4 regions of the Ferrigenium straubiae genome follow, and region 2 is predicted to be linked to each of the others. Evidence: riboswitches for the same ligand, from Rfam matches in the RefSeq annotation. Region 2 holds a riboswitch; each other region holds the start of a gene.
What was found. A riboswitch is a leader RNA that binds a small molecule or an ion and turns the genes downstream of it on or off. The one in region 2 is predicted to bind cyclic di-GMP.
Positions count from the first base shown of each region.

Region 1: linked by a shared signal. The riboswitch ahead of ACRRNM_RS05815 (response regulator) and the one ahead of ACRRNM_RS02060 (HlyD family type I secretion periplasmic adaptor subunit) in region 2 are both predicted to bind cyclic di-GMP.
Region 3: linked by a shared signal. The riboswitch ahead of ACRRNM_RS05740 (bacteriohemerythrin) and the one ahead of ACRRNM_RS02060 (HlyD family type I secretion periplasmic adaptor subunit) in region 2 are both predicted to bind cyclic di-GMP.
Region 4: linked by a shared signal. The riboswitch ahead of ACRRNM_RS03870 (HlyD family type I secretion periplasmic adaptor subunit) and the one ahead of ACRRNM_RS02060 (HlyD family type I secretion periplasmic adaptor subunit) in region 2 are both predicted to bind cyclic di-GMP.

Region 1 covers NZ_CP194331.1:1,241,946-1,248,104, reverse strand. Annotated here, with positions in the region: gene rsxC (electron transport complex subunit RsxC) at 1-1,445, opposite strand, end outside; gene rsxB (electron transport complex subunit RsxB) at 1,442-1,987, opposite strand; gene rsxA (electron transport complex subunit RsxA) at 1,998-2,573, opposite strand; gene ACRRNM_RS05815 (response regulator) at 2,700-3,620, opposite strand; cyclic di-GMP riboswitch class I at 3,640-3,726, opposite strand; gene ACRRNM_RS05810 (quinone-dependent dihydroorotate dehydrogenase) at 3,820-4,836, opposite strand; gene ACRRNM_RS05805 (hypothetical protein) at 4,840-5,721, opposite strand; gene ACRRNM_RS05800 (arginyltransferase) at 5,718-6,159, opposite strand, start outside.
Region 2 covers NZ_CP194331.1:436,797-442,955, reverse strand. Annotated here, with positions in the region: gene ACRRNM_RS02080 (N-acetyltransferase family protein) at 1-263, opposite strand, end outside; gene ACRRNM_RS02075 (beta-ketoacyl-[acyl-carrier-protein] synthase family protein) at 281-1,525, opposite strand; gene ACRRNM_RS02070 (acyl carrier protein) at 1,532-1,774, opposite strand; gene ACRRNM_RS02065 (protein-lysine palmitoyltransferase) at 1,797-2,366, opposite strand; gene ACRRNM_RS02060 (HlyD family type I secretion periplasmic adaptor subunit) at 2,410-3,777, opposite strand; cyclic di-GMP riboswitch class I at 3,971-4,055, opposite strand; gene ACRRNM_RS02055 (peptidase domain-containing ABC transporter) at 4,320-6,159, opposite strand, start outside.
Region 3 covers NZ_CP194331.1:1,228,134-1,234,292, reverse strand. Annotated here, with positions in the region: gene purM (phosphoribosylformylglycinamidine cyclo-ligase) at 1-35, opposite strand, end outside; gene ACRRNM_RS05755 (AI-2E family transporter) at 96-1,154, shown strand; gene hda (DnaA regulatory inactivator Hda) at 1,151-1,819, shown strand; gene ACRRNM_RS05745 (HAD family hydrolase) at 1,825-2,487, shown strand; cyclic di-GMP riboswitch class I at 2,565-2,649, shown strand; gene ACRRNM_RS05740 (bacteriohemerythrin) at 2,923-3,342, shown strand; gene ACRRNM_RS05735 (AMP-binding protein) at 3,364-6,159, opposite strand, start outside.
Region 4 covers NZ_CP194331.1:855,647-860,342, forward strand. Annotated here, with positions in the region: gene ACRRNM_RS03865 (hypothetical protein) at 135-485, opposite strand; gene ACRRNM_RS03870 (HlyD family type I secretion periplasmic adaptor subunit) at 531-1,898, opposite strand; cyclic di-GMP riboswitch class I at 2,092-2,176, opposite strand; gene ACRRNM_RS03875 (peptidase domain-containing ABC transporter) at 2,441-4,669, opposite strand.

The sequences.
Region 1 (6,159 bases), 810 kb from region 2:
TGTCCCTTCGAGGCCTGCTCACGCGCGGCCAGCCTCTCGGCTTTTTCGCGCTTCTCGCGCTCGAAGCGGTGCTCGCGGAACTCGTGGCGTTCGCGCGCGTGGTCGGCGGCTTGCTTCTCCTGTTCGCGCGCGCGGATCTCGCTCTTGGCGAACTGGAAATACTGCACCAGCGGGATGTGGCTGGGGCAGACGTAGCTGCATGCGCCGCACTCGATGCAGTCGAACAGGCTGAATTGCTGCGCCTTGCCGAACTCGCGCGCCTGCGAGAACCAGAACAGGTCCATCGGCTGCAGATCAGCGGGGCAGGCCTGCGCGCAGCGCGTGCAGCGGATGCAGGGCAGCGCGGGCGGCGCGGGCGGGAAGAGCTTTTCCGACGCGGCGATGATGCAGTTGCTCGCCTTGGTCAGCGGGATGTCGATCGAGGCCAGGGGTTGGCCCATCATCGGCCCGCCCATGATGTAGCGGTCGGTGTCCGGCAACGCCTCGCCGAGCGCGACCAGATCGGCGACCGGCGTGCCGAACAGCACCTCGTAGTTGCGCGCCGCGCGCACGTTGCCGGTGATCGTGACGATGCGCGACAGCAACGGCTCGCCGTGCGCGAGGGCGCGGTAGACGCCGTGGCAGGTTGCGATGTTGAAACATTGCACGCCGATGTCGGTGGGCAGCTTGCCGGACGGCACCTCCAGCCCGGTGAGCACGCGGATCAGTTGCTTCGCGCTGCCGCCCGGATAGATCGTCGGGATGGCGATGACCTCGAAGGGCAGGCCGCTGTCAGCGACCGCCTGCCGCATCGCGGCGATCGCCAGCGGCTTGTTGTCCTCGATGCCGATCAGCACCTCGCCGGCCTCCAGCATGTGGCGCAGCATCTCCGCGCCCTGCACGATCTCTGCGGCGCGCTCGCGTATCAGCATGTCGTCGCAGGTGATCCAGGGCTCGCACTCCGCGCCGTTCAGGATCAGCGTGCCGATGTCTTTGTTCGGGTGGCCGCGCAGCGGGCGCAGCTTGAGGTCGCTCGGGAACACCGCGCCGCCCAGCCCCACGAGGCCGGCCATGCGCAACTGACGGCGCAACTCGGCAGGGTCGCAGTTGCGGTAGTCGACGGGCTCATGCGGAATCCACTCCTCCCTGCCGTCCGGGATCAGCGTCGCGCACAGGTCCGGCAGGCCCGAAGGATGCGCGACGGGCTGCATGTCGATCGCGGCGATCGTGCCCGAAGTCGGGGCGTGCACCGCGCTCGAGACGAAGCCCTCCGGCATGCCGATGAGCTGGCCCTTGAGCACATGATCGCCGGCGCGCACCACCGGCCGCGCGGCCTCGCCCGCATGCTGGCGGAACGGGACGACGAGCCTCGCAGGCAGCGGCGCGTGCGCGATGCCCTGCTGCGTCGATTGCTCCTTGTTTTGCGGCGGGTGGATGCCGCCGTTGAACTTGAAGAGCGTCCTCATTTCGTCGCCGCCATCATGTAAACCGGATGCTGCCGCTTCCAGGTCGCGATGCTCTCCCTGATCGGCACCATGCTGATGCAGTCCACCGGGCAGGGCTCGACGCACAGTTCGCAGCCGGTGCACTCGGAGGCGATGATGGTGTGCATCTGCTTCGCCGCACCCGCGATGGCATCCACCGGGCAGGCCTGGAAACACAGCGTGCAGCCGATGCAGAGGTTCTCGTCGATGAAGGCGACCGCCTTCGGCTTGAGCACCGTGCCGCTGCCGAAGGGCTTGAATTCCACGCCGAGCAGGTCGGCAAGCTTGCGGATGCCGTCCTCGCCGCCGGGTGGGCACTTGTTGATGTCTTCCCCGGCGGCAATCGCCTCGGCGTAGGGACGGCAGCCGGGATAGCCGCATTGTCCGCACTGCGTCTGCGGCAGGATCGCATCGATCTTGTCCACCAGCGGGTTGCCCTCGACGCGGAACCGGATCGCGGAGTAGCCCAGCACCGCGCCGAGCGCGAGGGCGATGGCCGCCATGACGAGCAGGGCGTTTAGCATTTGGCCCCCATTATTTGATGAACCCCGAAAACCCCATGAACGACAGGCTCATCAGCCCCGCCGTGACCATCGCGATTGCCGAGCCCTTGAAGATGCCCGGCACGTCCGCACCTTCCATGCGCTCGCGCATCCCGGCGAACAGCACCATCACCAGCGTGAAGCCCAGCGCGCCGCCCATGCCGAAGAAGACGGATTCCATGAAGTTGTGGTTCGCCTGCACGTTGAGCAGCGGGATGCCCAGCACCGCGCAGTTGGTGGTGATGAGCGGCAGGTAGATGCCGAGCACCTGGTGCAGCATCGGGCTGGTCTTCTGGATCACCATCTCGGTGAACTGCACGATGCCCGCGATCACCACGATAAACGACAGCGTGGTCAGGTAGGAGAGCTCCGGCCCGAGCAGGTATTCGTTGATGAGGTAGCTGGCGCCCGAGGCCACGGTCAGCACGAAGGTGGTGGCCAGACCCATGCCGAGCGAAGTCTCCAGCTTCCGGGATACCCCCATGAAGGGGCAGAGGCCGAGAATCTTGACCATCACGATGTTGTTCACGAACACCGCGCCAACCAGGATGAGCAGATATTCGGTCATATTCGCACCTGTGGAATCAGGGGCGGATTATCTCCCGATTCAAATGCCGCTTCAATCGTTCGCGTTCAGAGGTTTCCAAAAAACAACGCCCCGCAAGAAGCGGGGCGCCGATGAGAGGGGGGATTTTCAGTGGCTGCCTGAGGGTAGTGGCGGCGCTGATGCGTGGTCGGCTACTTTTGCCATTTGGGCGCAGAATTTTTCCCTGCAGGAAGCGATAAACGATTCGAGTTTTTCCTTGAGTGGTGGAGGGACATTAACGAACTCAACCGCCACCTCGGTATTGCGCAATGGGTCGGTGCAGGATTTGCTGAATTCCACCCGCTTTATTCTTGCCTGGAAATGGAATGGAGAGTCATTTTCCAGCGGCAGGGTAACGGTGGCAAAGTCATCGACATACCCGCTGCCAGGTTTGACTTGCGAAGTCTTCACCCGGCAGCCGGTCATCGAGATATCGGCCAGTTCCGCCCCGTAGTCGTGAAATGAATCGAAGCCGATGTTGATTTCACAAGGCAGGGCGGTCTTGAGCCTCTCGGCGCGACGCCGTTCCATCAGGCCTTTGAGGCGGTGCACCATGCCAACCAACTGGTCGGGGGCAAAGGGCTTGCACAGGTAATCGGCGGCGCCCTCCCGGAGGGCGATTTCCCGGGCAACGGGCTCGACGCTGGATGACATCAGCACGAAGCGGGTGCGCATGCTATGCGGGCTGTTGCGGATGATTCCAAGAAGATCGCGCGGGGACAGACCGGGCATTTCCAATGAGCTGAAAATCCAGTTGATGACGCGCCCGGACTTCAGTACTCGAACTGCATCGTCTGCATCCTTGGCTTCGTGGATTTCCTTGCATCCCAAATCCCGATGAAGAATCTTCCGGACGTAATCCCGCGTGGCTTGCGAAGTATCAACGATTAGCGCATTGGAAAGTAACATGGTATTGCTCCTTTCATCGTGTCCGATCCGGTACGAAACAGGCTGCGCGCGGCAATGCCGGATCAATCGGTTTATGAAAAGGCTGTGGGGCAGATGAGGAAGGACGCGTGCTAAACGCAAAGAAGGAAAACTTCATCGGTTTGGCGACCCCGCTGTCATATGGCATAGCCAGTCAGACCGGTGGTTTTGCGTCCCCGCCTTTCGGTCGGGTTTGCCCTTTACAACCTTGTGCTGCCACTCTAGCAGATCATGCAAAAAAAGTGTATCAAATTTGTCGAGGATGAATGCCGGAGACAGGTGCTTCCGGCTCAGCCTCGAATTACAGGGCGCGGAGGGCGGCGCAGCATTCGCCGACCAGCGCCGGACCGCGATAGATCAGGCCGCTGTAGAGCTGTACCAATGAGGCTCCCGCCTCGATCTTCTCCGCGGCGTTCGCGCCGCTCAGGATGCCGCCCGCGCCGATGATGGGCAGCGCGCCTTGCAGTTCGGCGGCAAGCTGGCGGATCACGGCGGTGGATTTTTCGCGCACCGGGGCGCCGGAGAGTCCGCCGGTCTCGTTGCAGTGCGGCAGGTTTTCCACGCCCTCGCGCGACAGCGTGGTGTTGGTCGCGATCACGCCGTCGATGCGGTGTTTGACGAGCAGCGCGGCGATCTGTTTAACCTGTTCCGCGTCGAGGTCGGGGGCAATCTTCACCGCGAGCGGCGTGTATTTGCCGTGTGTTTCGGCGAGCTTCAGTTGTTCCGCCCTTAGTTGCGCGAGCAGCGCGTCGAGTTCGTCGCCGCCCTGCAACTGGCGCAGGTTCTTCGTGTTGGGCGAGGAGATGTTGACGGTGACGTAGCTCGCGTGCGCGTACACCTTGCGCAGACAGATCAGGTAGTCGTCTGCCGCCTTCTCGATCGGCGTGGCAGCGTTCTTGCCGATGTTGATACCGAGGATACCCTTGCATTTTGCGCACTGCACATTCTCGATCAGCGCATCCACGCCTTCGTTGTTGAAGCCCATGCGGTTTATGATGCCCTGCGCTCCGGGCAGGCGGAACAGGCGCGGCCGGGGGTTGCCGGGCTGCGGCAGCGGGGTCACGGTGCCGATCTCGATGAAGCCGAAGCCGAGCGCCGCGAGCCCGGCTATGCACTCGCCGTTCTTGTCGAGCCCGGCGGCGAGGCCGACGGGGTTGGGGAAGGTCAGCCCCATCACGGTGCGCGGATCGTCGGGGGGGCGCTTCGCGATGAGGCCGCTCAGGCCGAGAGCATGCGCGGTTCTGAGTCCGCTTAGTGTCAGGTTATGGGCGGTCTCCGGGTCAAGCCGGAACAGCAGGGGGCGCAGCAGTGGGTACATGGGTCAGTTCTTCTTCACGACGATGGGGATGGAAAATTTTTTCTTCTTGAACAGGTCGCTGCGCTTCTTGCCGCGCCAGTTCTCCGCGATGATGTCGCCGAGCTGCAGGCACAGCAGGCCGAACAGGGCATAGCCGGCCTGCGCGAACAGTGGGCTGACCGCGAGATCGCCGCCCGCCACCCGATGGCTCATCGCGGCGAGGTTGCCGACGATCAGGCCGGCGAGCACGGCGCAGGCTACGCGCCCCCAGTCGCCGGATGTCAGGCTGGAGAAGATCGTGCTCTCGTGCCACAGCAATTGCAGTGCAACCAGCAGCAACAGCGGCGCTGCCCACAGCAGCCAGGAGAGTTGCGCGGGCCATGCCGCGCCGCCCAGCAGTCCCAGCATCGCAAGCGGCAACAGGGTGAAGGCCAGCGTTTCGGGGGCGGGCGCGGGCAGGGCGGGGCCGCGCGCGAGGCGCTTGAGCAGGCCGGTGAACGAGCCGAGCAGGGCGCGCGTGATGAGGACGGCGGGTGCCAGCAGCGCAAAAAGGGCGGTGCAGAGCATGATCTGCAGGAGCGAATGATCCGGCCCGCTCAGCCAGCTTGCGACAAACAGGTTGAGGTAAACGATCAGCCAGCCCAGCACGGCGCCCGCCGCGGCCATGGCCAGATAGTAATTGTGCTGCATGCCGAACGGGCTGTTGCCGGTGCGTATTTTGACGAAGAAATTGACGAGCAGCGCGTAGCCCAGCAGCAGGAGGGCTGTTACGGGGATGGCTGCAATGCTGCCTTCGGCGAGTCGCTCGCCAACAGGGAGCTCATACCATTCATGTCCGCTCAACAGGAGGCCGGCGAGCGGCAACAGCAACAGGGCGGCGATGAAAACGCCCAGGCGCGTCTTCAAGCCGGCTCCTTGCCGAGCGCTTGCCATGTCCCGGCTATCAGCCCCTCGGCGGGCTGGTAGCCGGTCTTGTAGGACATCTTGCGGCTGTGCTTGATCCAGTAGCCGAGATAGACGAAATCCAGGTCGAGCTTGCGGCACAGTTCGATCTGCCACAGCACGTTGTAGACCCCGAAGCGCGCGCGCGGCAGATCAGGTTCGTAGAAGGTGTACACCGAGGACAGGCCGTCGCTGAGCAGGTCGATCACGCTGACCATGCGCAGCGCGCCCTCCCTGTCACGGGTTTTGTCGAAGGGCTCGCGGAACTCCACCAGCAGCGTATCGACGTGGCTTTGCAGCAGGAAATCCCGGTACGAGTCGCGGTCGTCGTTGTCCATGCCGCCGTCCGGGTGGCGCGCGCGCTGGTAGCGCTGGTACAGCTCGTAATACTCCGGGCGGTCC
Region 2 (6,159 bases):
TAGAAAACCAGTTTGGCGACCGGGTCGCGGGAAAAATAATAGGTGTCGATCTGGCCGACCAGGACGCCGTGCGCGACGCCGTCTTCGCCATCGGCGACAAAGAAGCAGGAGGCGCCGGAGGTGTCCTGGATGACCTGGCGCATGTTGTTGGCAAACTTGGTTTCGTCGAGGGCAAGATGGCCCCACACGCTCTCCGGGTGGAAGGCGCGGAAGTAGTCCATCAGGGTTGCGATGTCATCCGGTTTGGCTTTGCGTATGCTCATGATGTTCTCTTGGTAGGTCAGTGTGTAAGCCGGCGGGCGATCAGCGCCGCATTGCTGCCGCCGAAGGCGAATGAATTGGACATGACGGCGCGGACGCCGGGCGCTGGCCGGGCGCGAAGCGGCACATAATCGAGATCGCATTCCGGATCGGCGACTTGCAGATGCGCGGTAGGCGGCAGGGTTTCATTTTTCAGGGCCAGCAGGGAGGCGATGAATTCAACGGCGCCCGCAGCGCCCAGCAAGTGACCGTGCATAGATTTGGTGGAGCTGACCGGCAGGCGATGCGCCCGCTCGCCAAACACGGCCTTGATGGCAGCCGTCTCGGCCGCATCGCCCACTGCGGTGGCGGTGCCGTGCGCGTTGACGTAACCGATTTCATCCGGCTCCATTCCGGCGTCGGCCAGCGCTTGGCGCATGGCGGCCGCCTGGCCGACGGCATTGGGCTGGGTGAGGTGGTGAGCATCGCTGTTGGCGCCATAACCGCACAGTTCGGCGTAGGGCCTAGCGCCGCGCCGCAGGGCGGCGGAGAGCTCTTCGAGCACGATAAATCCGGCGCCTTCGCCAAGGACAAATCCGCTGCGGTCGGCGGCAAAGGGGCGACAGCTTGTCTCGGGGTGTCTCTCGTCCATATTGGCCAGAGTGCGCAATGCTTCCCAAGCGCGGATGACGCCAAGCGTGAGCAGGGATTCGGCGCCGCCCGCCAGCATGGCATCGGCATAGCCATGGCGGATGTGGCGGGCTGCTTCGCCGATCGCGATGGCCGATGACGCACATGCAGCCGAATGGGTGAAGCTGGCGCCCTGCATTCCGAATTCGATGGACAAGTTGGCCGTCGCGGCATTATTCATGGCGGCTATGAGCGTCAGGGGGCGCACCCGGCGCGCGTGGCGCACGTAAATTTCATCGTAGGCGCTGTCCAGCGTGCCTGCGCCACCCATACCGGTTCCGACGGAAACGCCAACGCGCTCCGCACCAATCCGCGCCGGCTCAAGCTGTGCATCCTCGATCGCCTGGCGAGCGGCGACCAGGGCGAACTGGCTGACCCGGTCGAGCGAGAGGAGCCGGGTTTTCGGGAAGTGCGTAGCGGGATCGAAGCCTTCCACCGTGGCGGCCACCGGAGCATCGAGAGGCGAGTCGAAGCGATCGTCGATGCGGCGCACGCCGGATCTGGCATTGGCCAGATTGTCGAAGAAGGTCTTGGGGTCATGACCAAGGGGGCTGACAATGCCTATTCCGGTGACGACGACTCTGCGGATTTCCATGTGACTCTATCTCCCGGCCTTAGCCCGCAGGCCGTCGACCAGTGCAACAAAATCGCCAACGGTGCGAATGGCGGGTGTTGCACCAGGGAAGCTGATGTTCAGTTCCTTCTCAAGGCCAAACGACAGCTCCATGAATGTGAGCGAATCGATTCCGATGTCGTCGAGGCGCGATTCCAGCGACAGTTGGTCGCAAGGCAACCCCAAATCCTCCTCGATCAGGCGCCGGAGAATGGCGATTGTTGGTGTCATGGCAAACCCCTATGTCAATTGGTCAGTTGGCGGGCGCCCATTCGCGCAGCTTGACCTGGTTGCCCTGTTGCGGATCGGGCAGCAGCGCGCTGATCTTCTGGCCGGGGAACTGCGCCTTGCGCAATTCGTCGATCATTTCTTCCGTTTTGCCGAACGGCGTGACGACATCGACCAGCCAGAGGTGTGTGCCGGATTTCCATTCGTTCGGCGCGATGCGCGGCGTGCCCGAACGCAGGCGCTGATCGATTGCGTCATTCACCAGCGCCCAGGTGAAGAAGGCAAACGGAATTCCGTCTTTGGTGTAGAGGCGGCATTGGTCGAGGATGACGGGCGGCAGGATGGCCCAGTCGATGTCGCCCACGAACATGAATTTCTTCATCGGGTCCCGCGCATACAGCCAGAGCGCCGGCCCCATGATGGGCAGCTTGGCAAGCGAATTCTGCGCTTCCTTCAATGCGGGCTGCGCAGTCGCAGGGGCTTTTTCGTTTTGTGCGGCCTGGCCCGGCGCTTCGGTCGCAGCCTGTTTTGCCTTGCCGTTTTTTTTCGGCTGGCCGGGCTTGTCGGTGGCTGCTGTGCTGACTTTCTTGTTCATGCTGTTTCCTTCGTTGTTTCGGTTAAAAATATCGTGGCTATGCTCACCGCTCCCTCGCCGCTTCCTGGAACGCGCCCAGCACCGGCGAGAGCAGGTATTCGAGGATGGTTCTCGTGCCGAGGTGTATCTCCGCCGTGACCTGCATGCCGGGGCTGAGGCTGTGGCGCACGCCGTCGGCGATGAGGTGTTGCGCCTTGAGGTCGATCAGGGCGCGGTAGGCGAACGGCAGGTTGCTGCCGGTCTTGTTGCTGGGCTGCTGTTGCGGGTTGTTGTCGCTGGCGTCGGCGGAGAGGTGCGCGACCTCACCCTCGACCATGCCGTACTTCTGGAACTGGTAGGCGGCGAACTTGATCTTGACCGGTTCGCCGGTGTGGATGAAGCCGACGTCCTGGTTGCCGACCCAGACTTCGGCGCGCAGGATTTCGTCGTTTGGGACGAGGGTCATCAGGATGGTGCCGGGGCTGATGACGGTGCCGGGGGTGTGGGTGGCGAGGTCCTTGACGATGCCGTCGTGCGGGGCCCTGAGTTCGTGCAGGCCGTGGCGGTATTGCTGCTTGGCGAGTTCGCCCTTGGACTTGTCGAGCTTGTCTTCGATGTCGGCGCGTTCGTTCTGCAGGTTGCGCCGGTAGTCGGCGGTGATCTGGGCGAGCCTGCGGGAGGATTGGTCGAGGCTGGCCTGGGCGCTCTGGATGAGGTATTCCTGCGACTTGAGGCCCTGTTCCTTTTCGATGCGTTCGCGCGCCTTGTCGTTGGCCATGATGCGGCTGACGAAGCCGTCCTTGACGAGCTTCTCGTAGGCCTCGTCCTGCTGGCGGTAGTGCGGCAGGGTCTTGAGCAGCTTGGTGCGTACCTCTTCGGCGGCGGCGAGGTCGCTCTGCGCCTTGGCGTGCAGGCTGCGCTCCTGAGCGAGTGCGGTATCAAAAGCGAGGCGGTTGGCCTGGTGCTGGGCGCGCGCCTGGCTGTAGAGGTCGGCGGGGTCGCCGGCTTGTTTGGCGAAGGGGCGACCTGAAAGCTCGGCGTCGATGCGGCGCAGGGTGAGGCGTTTGCTCTGTGCATCCGTGTTCAGCGTGGCGACATCGGTTCCGGAGAGGGTGGTGTCCATGCGCATGAGCACCTGCCCGGCTTTGACCCGCTGCCCCTCTTCGACGAGGATGTCGCGGATGACGCCCTGCTCGGAGGGCTGAACGATCTTGAGGTAGCTTTGCGGGATGAGTTTGCCCTCGGCGCTGGCGACGACGTCGAGCTTGCCGAGGGCGGACCAGATGAACAGAAGCCCCAGCAGGGTGAGCAGGATATACAGCAGGGTGCGCGCAAACGGCGCGGGCGGTTGCGCCTGGATGCGCAGCAGGCCGGGGGAGAAGTCGAGGGGATCGACGCCCGTGAGTTGTTTTTTCCAGCGCTTGGCGCGCATTTATTGCTTCCCGGAGGATTTTAGGTGGATCAATCCGGGCTCGATCCGGGGAGAGGCTATGGGAGATGTATCGGAAGGAAATACGTCTGACATGCCGCTTACCGCACCGCGATAAGGGAGATGCACTTCTGCAACTGACCTGACCAACATGACGCCCCTCTCTCCACAAACAAAGGAGCTGCCGAAAACTACCATTGGCAGCCCCGCCATCATAGGTTTTACCCCTTAGACCGGAAACTTTGCGTCCCTGCCTTTCGGCAGGTTTGCCTTTTTCATTGGTGCCCCGGAAAAATCCGGTGGCAAGGAAACTGAACAAGTACGTTTGCCCTGAGCCTGTCGAAGGGCGGGCTTTACGGCTTGCGGATTTCATTCCATGCTCCGTTCATGGTTCGACAAGCTCACTACGAACGGAGGACTTATTCACGCTTCCCTAATTATTTTTGTTTGGGCGTAACGTTAATCCGCGGACAGGCATAAAACAATATGCCGAAATGCATATATATTTCGGCCTAGTCATTTGGGACAATCCGGCGATTTCGTGCCTAATGGCTCACCGCCGCAGCTGCCGCCCCCTCCGGCTTGCCGAACTCGATCACCTCGTCCACTTGCAGCGCCTTGGGCAACTGGTGGGTGATGAACAGCATGGTGACCTTGCCCTTGAGCTTATTGATGGTGCCGGCGAAGTGTTCAGCGGTCTGCATATCGAGGTTGCTCACCGATTCGTCGAAGATCAACACGCGCGGGCGCTTGAGCAGGGCGCGCGCGATGGCGATGCGCTGGCGCTGCCCACCGGAAAGTCCCACACCGTTCTCACCCACCGGTGTCTGGTAACCCTGCGGGAGCTGCTCTATGACCGCATGGATCTCGGCCATCTTGCACGCATGCACGATCTCCTCGAAGCCGGCGTGCGGATTAGCCAGTTGCAGGTTGTCGTAGAGCGTGCCTGAGAACAGGCGCGTCTCCTGCGGCACGACGCCGAAGTTGGCGCGCAGTTCGTTCGCGGCGAGGTGGCGGATGTCGTAGCCGTCGAGCAGCACGCTGCCGTCGGTCGGCCAGTAGAAGCCCTGCAGCATCTTGGCGAGCGTGCTCTTGCCGCAGCCCGAGGGCCCCATCAGCACGGTGAGCTTGCCCGCGGGCAGGGTGAGGTTGAGGCTGCGGTACAGGTAGGGGTGCTTGTCGCTGTAGCGAAAGCTGACCTCCCTGAGCTCGACCTTGCCCCCTGCCCCGCCGCGTGCGCGCGCGGGAACCAGCGCATGCGGTTCGGCGGGCGCGTCCATCAGGTCGCCGAGGCGCTTGACGGCGATGTCGGCCTGCTGGAATTCCTGCCACAGCCCGGCCAGGCGCAGCATCGGCTGGCTCATGCGCCCGGCGAACATCTGGAATGCGACCAGCATGCCGATGGTGAAGCCTTCGTTCCGCATCACGAGCAGCGCGCCGACCACGAGGATGGACAGGGTCATGATCTGTTCGAGCGCGTTGGCCGCGACGTTGTAGCTGTTGGAGAGCTGGCGCGTGGAGAAGCCGGCGGCGAGATAGTTCGAGAGCAGGTCGCCGTATTTCTGTTCCAGCACCGGTTCCATCTGCAGTGACTTGACGGTCTCCATGCCGGCGACGTATTCGGTGACGAAGGCCTGGCTCTTGGCGCCCAGCAGGAACTGGTGGTTGAGCTTGTCGCGCAACGCGGGCGTGACGGCGAAGCTCAGGGCGCAGATCAGCGACAGCAGCAGGAGCGCGATCAGGGTGAGCTGCCAGCTGTACCAGAACATCACGGCGACGAAGATGAGCAGGAACGGCAGGTCGAGCAACAGGCTCACCGCCGCGCCGGAGATGAATTCGCGCACGGTCTCGACGCCGTGCAGGCGCGCGACCAGGGTGCCGGTGGGACGGTGTTCGAAGTACGGCAGCGGCAGGTGCAAGAGGTGGCGGAACACCTGGCTGCCGAGCACGGCATCAATGCGGTTGCCGGTGTGCAGCACGAAGTACTGGCGCAGCCAGGTCATGGCGCTGTTGAACAGCATGAACATGACCAGCCCCACGGCGATGGCGATGAGGGTACTCTGTGTCTGGTGGACGATGACCTTGTCGATTATGACCTGGGTGAACAGCGGGGTGACGAGGCCGACGAGCTGGATCGCGAGCGAGGCGATGAGGATGTCGCGCCAGACGCGCTTGTGCTTCATCAACTCCGGCACGAACCAGCGGAAGCCGAACGGGGTGTGGCCGGGCGCGGGAGGCTGCGGGGCCGAGGCGGTCTGCTCCTCTTCGAGGTCGGCCGCGGTCTGCGCGGTGTCGCGCGCGACCAGCAGGATGTCGTTGCGGAAGTGCCTGGTGAATTCGGCGAGCGGCACGGTCTCGGGCTGCTCGGCTCCTGCGCGGAAGAAC
Region 3 (6,159 bases), 790 kb from region 2:
GCATCGCGGTAGGACAGTGAACTGGTCTGGCTCAAGTTGAGTTCTCGCTTTCTAGAAGGTAAAGTGCCGCAAATTTCCCGCGAATTTTACCCGAAATGACCCTGCCTCGCTTCGCCGCCGCGCAATGGCTGATCTTTGCTGCCGTTGCCGCCGTGCTGCTGTATCTGCTCAGCCCGATCCTCACGCCGTTCGTCGCGGCGGGCATCCTCGCCTACATCTGCAACCCGCTGGTGCAGCGCCTCGCCGCCCGCAAAGTGCCGCGCACGCTGGCTGTGGCGCTGGTGATGGGCGGCTTGCTGCTGCTGTCCGGCCTGCTGCTCGTCATCATGCTGCCACTGTTGGAAAAGGAAATCAGCCTGTTCGTGACGCGCGTCCCGGACTGGATCGAGGCTGCGCGCACGAAGCTGCTGCCGCAGTTGCAGCAATGGTTTGGCGTGAGCCTCGAATGGGACGCACAGGCGCTGAAGAACCTGCTGCTCAGCCACTGGCAGGGCGCGGGCGGGGTTGCGGGGAAAGTGCTGCCGTGGATCGGCAGCAGCGGCGGTGCGATTGCCGGCGCGCTGGTCAACCTGCTGCTGATTCCGGTGGCGATGTTCTACCTGCTGCGCGACTGGGATGCGCTGGTCGCGCAACTGGACGAACTGGTCCCGCGCCACTGGCACGCCAAGGTGGCGGAGATCGCCGCCGAAGTGGACGGCGTGCTCGCGGAGTTCCTGCGCGGGCAGATTGCCGTGATGCTGCTGATGAGTTTGTTTTACGTCGTGGCGCTGTGGCTGGCCGGACTGGAGTTCGCCTTGCCTATCGGCATCCTCGCCGGGGTGCTGGTGTTCGTACCCTATCTCGGCATGATCCTCGGCCTGTCGCTCGCGACGCTCGCGGCGGCGATGCAGTTCACGAGCTTCGGCGGCGTGCTGTGGGTATGGGCGGCGTTCGGCGCCGGGCAGTTGCTCGAAGGCATGGTGGTCACGCCGTGGCTGGTCGGCGACCGCATCGGCCTGCATCCACTCGCGGTGATCTTCGCGCTGCTCGCCTTCGGCCAGGTGTTCGGCTTCTTCGGCCTGCTGCTTGCGCTGCCGCTGTCCGCAATCCTGCTGGTTGCGCTGCGCCACGGCAGGGCGTGGTATCTCACAAGTAACATGTACAACAAACCGTGAGCCAACTGCTGCTCGACATTACCCCCGATTCGCAACCGACCCTGGCCAACTTCGTCGCGGGGCGCAACCTCGAATTGCTTTCGGTGCTGCGCCATGCCCTGGCGGGCAGCAGCAGCGAGCGGAGTTTCTATCTCTGGGGTGAGGCCGGCAGCGGCAAGAGCCACTTGCTGCGCGCCTGTGTAAGCGCAGCACTGGAGGCGCAGCGCAGCGCGGTCTATGCGCAGGGCAGTGTCCCGCAGCCCACAGAGGTGGTCGCGGTGGACGATGTCGAGCGCCTCGACGCCGCCGCGCAGATCGAACTGTTCGATCTCTACAACCGCATGCGCGACAGCGGCGGCATGCTGCTGGTCAGCGGCACACAGGCGCCGCTGCATCTGGCGCTTCGCGACGACCTGCGCACCCGCCTCGGCTGGGGGCTGGTGTACCAGGTGCACGGCCTGAGCGACGAGGAAAAGGCGCAGGCGCTGGCGCAGCACGCGCAGTCGCGCGGCTTCGCGCTGCCGCCGGAGGTCACGCAATATCTGCTGCGCCACGGCCGCCGCGACCTGCCCAGCCTGATGGCGGCGCTGGACGCGCTGGACGAGCATTCGCTGCGCCTGCACCGCGCGCCGTCGGTGCCGCTGCTCAAAGAAATCCTGCAACAGGAACTGAAAGGTAAAAGGTAACTGAAGTGAATCTGGCTTTATTCGATCTGGACAACACCCTGCTCAACGGCGACAGCGATTTCGAGTGGTCGCAGTTCCTCATCCGCATCGGCGTGCTCGACCGCGAACTGTTCGAGGTGAAGAACCTCGCCTTCTACGAGCAATACAAGGCCGGGACGCTGGACATCCACGAGTTCCTGGATTTCCAGCTCAAGCCGCTGTCGCGCCATTCGCGCAAGACGCTGGACGAGTGGCACAAGCAATTCATGCGCGAGAGCGTGCTGCCGATGATCACCCCGCAGTCGCGTGAACTGGTGCAGCGCCATCGCACGGCGGGGGACCTGTGCGTCATCATCACCGCGACCAACAGCTTCGTCACCGCACCGATCGCGCGCGAGTTCGGCGTCGAGCACCTGATCGCGACCGAGCCGGAGCACAAGGGCGGCGAATTCACCGGCGGTGTGGCGGATGTGCCGTGCTTCCGCGAGGGCAAGATCACGCGGCTGGAAAACTGGCTGAGAGAGCGCGGCTGGACGCTGGACAGCTTCGCCGATAGCACCTTCTACAGCGATTCGCTCAACGACCTGCCGCTTCTGCAGAAGGTGAAACACCCCGTCGCGGCCAATCCCGACGCCACGTTGCGCGCCCATGCCGAGCGGCATGGCTGGCAAATCATAAGCTTGTGCTAAATTACAATTTTTCCCTTGCGCAAAATTATGACTTAAGTAAGATTCGCATCCTCGTGCCGCCGGATTTTTGGCGGCACATTTGAAAAAGGCAAACCTGCCGAAAGGCAGGGACGCAAAGTTTCCGATCTAAGGGGTAAAACCTACGATAGCGGGGCCGCCAAAAAATGATTCTGGCTGTTGCTCTGCTTATCGATAAGGAGAAGTCATGTCAGAAGTCCAGCCTTCCTTTGAAGTCCATTCAAAACGCTCCGCCGGGGGCGGCCTGTCCGGCAGATTCCATCCCGATCAATTCCCGGAGTCGCGAATCGCGACAGGGGAAAATCCGAAGCCCTCCGGGTTTCACTGATTCCACATCTCCGTAATTGCACAATGCGCCCGCCCGGCGCGGTTTTTCAGCCGGCGGCTATCGTGGAAACTGAACTTTTGAGGCAAGCAATGGCATTAGTGTGGTCTAACGAATTGAGCGTCGGCAACGCCGTCATCGACTCGGAACATAGAAATCTGATCGTTATGGTGATCAGCCTGGATGCGACCATCAGGGCAAAGGACGGCTCGTCCCTGTCGCACGAGCTCGAGCAGATCGAGTACTGGCTGCGCGCTCATTTCAAGAACGAGAAAAGGATAGCAGCGGCGGTGGGCCTGGACTCCACCAGGATCGAATCGGTGCATGAGAATCTGCTGGATGAATTCCGTCGCATGAAGGACAAATTGAATGCGCTGAGCGGCATGTGGTCCGACCGGATCGCGAAACAGTGCTACCAATACCTGTGCGACTGGATAACCGGCCATATTGTCAGGGAAGACATGTTGATGAAGCCGGTGCTGAAGGAGCATGAATACAACTTCTGCGGTTGACGGAACTATCCCATCGAGCCTTCACCGCGCCTGAACCGGCGGCTTCTCCCCCCGCACGAGGTCGGGTTCCCCGCATAAGCCCAGGATTTCCGCGCGCACCGCGTCGCGCAGGCGGATCGCCGCGGTCCAGTCGTTGCCGTCCGGTGCGACGGGTGCGCCGATAGTGACCGAGATGGCGCCGCGGCGCGGGAACCAGTGGTCGGCGCGCAGCATGGAGCGCGTGCCGCGGATCACGACCGGCACGACCGGCACGTCCGCCTCGGCGGCCACCACGAAGGCGCCCATGCGGAACGGCAGCAGGCCGGGGTTGCGGTCGAAGGTTCCCTCCGGGAAGAACACCGGGCAGCGCCCCGCGCGCAGCGAGGCCGCGACCACCTGCACGTCCGCCGCGCCCTGCTGCGGATCGAAACGCTCGACGAAGTTTGTGCCGATGTGCTGCAGGTAGGTGCGCGGAACGAACTTGTCGAGCAGCTCCTTCTTCGCGACGAAACCATACTGCCTGCCCTCAATCGGCAGCGCCGCGACCATCACGATGCCGTCGAGGTAGCTCGCGTGGTTGGCCGCGAGCACGCAGGGCGTGGCAGGCAGATTCTCCAGCCCCTGCACCGCGAGCGGCGTGCCCGTGAGGCGCGCATAGAGGCGCGCGCTCGCGCGGCTCGCCGCCCAGCCCCAGGCGGGGCGCGGCAGCAGCGCGGCCGCGAGCCAGGTCAGCGGCGCGAGCAGCCAGAACAGCGACCACACCCAGCCCGCGTAGAGCAGGTCGGCCGCCACGCGGCCCGCGCGGCGCAGCTCGGGCAGCAGCCCGGCCCACGCGACCCGCATCACCTGCCACCACACCGCGCGCTCGGGCGCCGCGCCCTGTTCGTAGAGCTCGTGGCAGGCCGCGCGGCGGATCTTGCCGCTGGAGGTCTTGAGCACGCCGTGCAGCGGGGCGAGCACGATGTCGTCTGCGGGCGTGCCCAGCATGTCGAGGGTCAGCGCGTTGATGCGGCCGCGTAGCTCCTCGCGTTTTTGCTTTTCGGCCTCGCGCGTCTCGGCCATCACCACCAGCCGCTCGGTGCCGCTCACTGGGTCGGGGCTGCCGAACACCGCCACACAGCCGCGGCGCACGCCGGGGAGGTTGCCCACGGCCTCCTCCAGTTCGTGGGGATAGATGTTGCGCCCCGCGCGGATCACGATGTCTTTCGCGCGGCCGGTGAGGTAGACGTCGCCCTCGGCGAAATAGGCGTAGTCGCCGGAATCGAGCCAGCCATCGCGGAACAGCAGGCGGTTCTGCTCCGGGTTGCGGAAGTAGCCTGCGGTCGCGGAAGGGCCCTTGAATTCCAGCCGCCCTTCGACGCGCTCGGCGACCTCGCGCCCCGTGGCATCGACGACGCGGATCTGGTGGCCGGGCAGCGGGCGGCCGCAGGCGACGAAGCGCAACGCGTCCTTCTCATCCGTTGCGGGCTCGGCGCGGCCGGAGCGCGCGAAGCGCTCGCGGCTGATGCGGTCGACCAGCGGCCCGCGCATCGGCGGCGGGAAGGCGAGTCCCACCGAGCATTCCGCGAGCCCGTACACCGGCGCGAGCGCCTCGCGGCGCAGGCCGTAGCGCTCGAAGCGCCGCGCGAAATTTTCCAGGGTATCCGGGCTGACCGGCTCCGCGCCGTTGAACGCCCAGCGCCAGCCCGAGAGGTCCAGCCCCTCGATCGCCTCGTCGGGAATCTTGCGCAGGCAAAGCTCGTAGCCGAAGTTGGGCGAGGCCGAGAACGTGCCGCGGTGCTTGTGCATCGCCCACAGCCAGCGCTCGGGGCGCGCGAGGAAGGAGAGCGGCGACATCACCGCGAACGGCATGGCGTGATAGAGGCTGCCGAGCCACGCGCCGATCAGCCCCATGTCGTGGTAGAGCGGCAGCCAGCTCACGAACACGTCGGTGGAGCCGACCTCCGCCGCCTGTCCCATCGCGCGGATGTTGGCGAGCAGGTTGGCGTGGGTGAGGGCGACGCCCTTGGGGCTCGCGGTGCTGCCCGAGGTGTATTGCAAGAGCGCGATCTGTCCCGGCTGGAGCGCATAGCCCGGCGCCTTGCCCGAGTGCGTGAGCTCCTCCACGGTGAGCACCGCGCGCAGCGTCTCCACCTGCGCCTGCAGCAGGCGCGCCACGGCCTTGGCCTCCGGCACCGTGACCAGCATCGCGGCGAGCGCGTTGGAGAGGATGCCCGCGTGGCGGCGCAGGTGGTCCTCGATCTGCGAGGGGCGCGTCGGCGGGTAGATCGGCACGGGTACGCCGCCCGCGAGCAGCACGCCGAAGAAGCAGCGGAAGTAGTCGCGCCCGGTCGGCAGCATGATGGACACTGACTGGCCGGGCTGCAGGCCTCGCTCCAGCAGGCCGGCGGCGACCTGCGCCGCGCCCTCCTGAAGTTCGGCGTAGCTGACCGGCGTTTCCCCGCCCGCCTCGTCGAGCAGGACGATGTGGGTGCGCTCCGGGTGGGCGCGCACATGCCAGTCGAGCATCTCGGTCAGCGTGAGCGCGGCGGAGGGCTCGGACTCCACGCGCTCCGGCGCCGCGCCGCGCGGCATGGGCGTTGCGGGCATCGCGGGGGAGGCGGCCAGCACCGCCCCCAGCAGGTCGCGCGGCGTCTCGGCGCTGGCGAGCAGGTGCTCGGGGAGGGTGACGCCGAACGCGCGCTCGACGCGCATCAGCAGCTCCACGCGCCCGAGGCTATCCAGCCCGAGGTCTTTCTCGAGGGAGCTGTCCAGCGTGACCGCAACCTTCCCCCAGGAGCGGGTGTGCGTCTCGGCGACGAGGCGGCGCACGGTCTCCAGCAGCGCGCCGGACGTGTC
Region 4 (4,696 bases), 420 kb from region 2:
CATGGTTCGACATAACCAACGACCTGGCTGGCGTCTTTTGGCAGCCTAGTCGGATGGCTAGTAGTTCCACCAGGCCTGTCCTGAGCCACGCCGAAGAAGGGCTCACCACGAACGGAGGGATATTCAGCGCTTCCTTATTCTGGACAGGCATCTTTAATTCCTGCTTTCGACTGTATATCCGTAGCAACCGAGCGTAATTTTTCCGCTACGACCCTCAGACTGTTCATTTGCACCCTGGCGGCTTCAACCTTCTCCGCATCGACCGGCTGCCCGTCGGACAGGACCGAATTCGTCACCCGCTCTATGGCGTCGGCAAACCGGTCCAGTGCGTTCGCCCGAGCGAGATAGTTTTCAGTCTTGGCCGTCACCGATTTCCATATGGAATGACTGAAGTCGTCCACCTGTTTCAACAGTTCATCTACAAAAACCTCCCCGCCAGCCAAGCCACGCAACAAAGAAACCGGCTCTTCGTCATGCTTTTTCATTTCGCTTCTCCTGTCAGGAAATCAAAGTTCTCTTGATCGTTGCGCTCACCGCTCCCTCCCCGCTTCCTGGAACGCCCCCAGCACCGGCGAAAGCAGGTATTCGAGGATGGTCCGAGTGCCGAGGTGTATCTCCGCCGTAACCTGCATGCCGGGGCTAAGGCTGTGGCGCACGCCGTCGGCGATGAGGTGCTGGGCCTTGAGGTCGATCAAGGCGCGATAGGCGAACGGGAGGTTGCTGCCGGCCTTGTTGCCGGGCTGCTGTTGCGGGTTGTTGTCGCTGGCGTCGGCGGAGAGGTGCGCGACCTCACCCTCGACCATGCCGTACTTCTGGAACTGGTAGGCGGCGAACTTGATCTTGACCGGTTCGCCGGTGTGGATGAAGCCGACGTCCTGGTTGCCGACCCAGACTTCGGCGCGCAGGATTTCGTCGTTGGGGACGAGGGTCATCAGGATGGTGCCGGGGCTGATGACGGTGCCGGGGGTGTGGGTGGCGAGGTCCTTGACGATGCCGTCGTGCGGCGCCCTGAGTTCGTGGAGGCCGTGGCGGTATTGCTGCTTGGCGAGTTCGCCCTTGGCCTTGTCGAGCTTGTCTTCGATGTCGGCGCGTTCGTTCTGCAGGTTGCGCCGGTAGTCGGCGGTGATCTGGGCGAGCCTGCGGGAGGATTGGTCGAGGCTGGCCTGGGCGCTCTGGATGAGGTATTCCTGCGACTTGAGGTCCTGTTCCTTTTCGATGCGTTCGCGCGCCTTGTCGTTGGCCATGATGCGGCTGACGAAGCCGTCCTTGACGAGCTTCTCGTAGGCCTCGTCCTGCTGGCGGTAGTGCGGCAGGGTCTTGAGCAGCTTGGTGCGAACTTCCTCGGCGGCGGCGAGGTCGCTCTGCGCCTTGGCGTGCAGGCTGCGTTCCTGGGCGAGTGCAGTCTCGTAGGCGAGGCGGTTGGCCTGGTGCTGGGCGCGCGCCTGGCTGTAGAGGTCGGCGGGGTCCCCGGCTTGTTTGGCGAAGGGGCGGCCTGAAAGCTCGGTGTCGATGCGGCGCAGGGTGAGGCGTTTGCTCTGCGCATCCGTATTCAGCGTGGCGACATCGGTTCCGGAGAGGGTAGTGTCCATGCGCATGAGCACCTGTCCGGCTTTGACCCGCTGCCCCTCTTCGACGAGGATGTCGCGGATGACGCCCTGTTCGGAGGGCTGGACGATCTTGAGGTAGCTCTGCGGGATGAGCTTGCCCTCGGCGCTGGCGACGACATCGAGCTTGCCGAGGGCGGACCAGATGAACAGGAGCCCCAGCAGGGTGAGCAGGATATACAGCAGGGTACGCGCAAACGGCGCGGGCGGTTGCGCCTGGATGCGCAGCAGGCCGGGGGAGAAGTCGAGGGGATCGACGCCCGTGAGTTGTTTTTTCCAGCGCTTGGCGCGCATTTATTGCTCCCCGGAGGATTTCAGTTGGATCAATCCGGGCTCGATCCGGGGAGAGGCTACGAAAGATATATCGGGAGAAAATACGTCTGACATGCCGCTTACCGCACCGCGATAAGGGAGATGTACTTTTGCAACTGACCTCACCAACATGACGCCCCTCTCTCCACAAACAAAGGAGCTGCCGAAAACTACCATTGGCAGCCCCGCCATCATAGGTTTTACCCCTTAGACCGGAAACTTTGCGTCCCTGCCTTTCGGCAGGTTTGCCTTTTTCATTGGTGCCCCGGAAAAATCCGGTGGCAAGGAAACTGAACAAGTACGTTTGCCCTGAGCCTGTCGAAGGGCGGGCTTTACGGCTTGCGGATTTCATTCCATGCTCCGTTCATGGTTCGACAAGCTCACTACGAACGGAGGACTTATTCACGCTTCCCTAATTATTTTTGTTTGGGCGTAACGTTAATCCGCGGACAGGCATAAAACAATATGCCGAAATGCATATATATTTCGGCCTAGTCATTTGGGACAATCCGGCGATTTCGTGCCTAATGGCTCACCGCCGCAGCTGTCCCCGCCTCAGGTTTGCCGAACTCGATCACTTCGTCCACCTGCAGCGCCTTGGGCAACTGGTGGGTGATGAACAGCATGGTGACCTTGCCCTTGAGCTTGTTGATGGTGCCGGCGAAGTGTTCGGCGGTCTGCATATCGAGGTTGCTCACCGATTCGTCGAAGATCAACACGCGCGGGCGCTTGAGCAGGGCGCGCGCAATGGCGATGCGCTGGCGCTGCCCGCCCGAGAGGCCGATGCCGTTCTCGCCCACCGGGGTCTGGTAGCCTTGCGGGAGCTGCTCGATGACCGCATGTATCTCGGCCATCTTGCAGGCGTGGACGATCTCCTCGAAGCCGGCGTGCGGATTGGCCAGTTGCAGGTTGTCGTAGAGCGTGCCGGAAAAGAGGCGCGTCTCCTGCGGGACGACGCCGAAGTTGGCGCGCAGTTCGTTCGCGGCGAGGTGGCGGATGTCGTAGCCGTCGAGCAGCACGCTGCCGTCGGTCGGCCAGTAGAACCCCTGCAGCATCTTGGCCAGCGTGCTCTTGCCGCAGCCGGACGGCCCCATCAGCACGGTGAGCTTGCCCGCGGGCAGGGTGAGGTTGAGATTGCGGTACAGGTAGGGATGCTTGTCGCTGTAGCGGAAGCTGACCTCCCTGAGCTCGACCTTGCCCCCTGCCCCGCCGCGCGCACGCGCGGGAACGAGGGCATGCGGTTCGGCGGGGGCGTCCATCAGGTCGCCGAGGCGCTTGACGGCGATGTCGGCCTGCTGGAATTCCTGCCACAGCCCGGCCAGGCGCAGCATCGGCTGGCTCATGCGTCCCGCGAACATCTGGAATGCGACCAGCATGCCGATGGTGAAGCCTTCGTTCCGCATCACGAGCAGCGCGCCGACCACGAGGATGGACAGGGTCATGATCTGTTCGAGTGCGTTGGCGGCGACGTTGTAGCTGTTGGAGAGTTGGCGCGTGGAGAAGCCGGCGGCGAGATAGTTAGAGAGCAGGTCGCCATATTTCTGTTCCAGCACCGGTTCCATCTGCAGGGATTTGACGGTCTCCATGCCGGCGACATATTCGGTGACGAAGGCCTGGTTTTTTGCGCCCAGCAGGAACTGGTGGTTGAGCTTGTCGCGCAGCGCGGGCGTGACGGCGAAGCTCAGGGCGCAGATGAGCGACAGCAGCAGGAGCGCGATCAGGGTGAGCTGCCAGCTGTACCAGAACATCACGGCGAGGAAGATGAGCAGGAACGGCAGGTCGAGCAGCAAGGTGACGGCCGCGCCGGAGATGAATTCGCGCACCGTCTCGACGCCATGCAGGCGCGCGACCAGCGTGCCGGTGGGGCGGTGTTCGAAGTACGGCAGCGGCAGGTGCAAGAGGTGGCGGAACACCTGGCTGCCGAGCACGGCGTCGATGCGGTTGCCGGTGTGCAGCACGAAGTACTGGCGCAGCCAGGTCATGGCGCTGTTGAACAACATGAACATGACCAGCCCCACGGCGATGGCGATGAGGGTGCTCTGTGTCTGGTGAACGATGACCTTGTCAATGATGACCTGGGTGAACAGCGGGGTGACGAGGCCGACGAGCTGGATGGCGAGCGAGGCGATGAGGATGTCGCGCCAGACGCGCTTGTGCTTCATCAGCTCCGGCACGAACCAGCGGAAGCCGAACGGTGTGTGGCCGGGCGCGGGGGGCTGCGGGGCGGAGTCGGTCTGTTCCTCTTCGAGGTCGGCCGCGGTCTGCGCGGTGTCGCGCGCGACCAGCAGGATGTCGTTGCGGAAGTGTTGCGTGAACTCGGCGAGCGGAACGGTCTCGGGCTGCTCGGCTCCTGCGCGGAAGAACAGCACGCGCTCTTCGTCGGCCTTGACGAGCAGCGCGGGGGTTGCAAGCTTGGGCGGCGGAGCCTCCTGTCCTTCTTCCGGATGCGGGACAGCAGCCTCAGTTTCGGTTGCCGGAGCTTCCCCCTGCGTATCTGCTTCGTCTTCACGCAGGAAGGCGACCACGGGGAACGGCATGCGCTCCAGCGTGGCGATGCCCTCTTCATCCAGCACCGTCTCGCCGACCTTGAAGTCCAGTGCCTGCAAGGCGGCGATCAGCGAGGTGCGCGAATACGGCGGCGGAAATTGCTGGCGGATGAGCTGCGGATCGAACGGAAGACGGAATACGCGCGACAGGCTGCCGATCAGCCATAACATGTCCTGCCCGGTGTAGTGCATCTCCTGCCCTTTCAAAAAATCTATCGGTCAAGCATGAGCCTG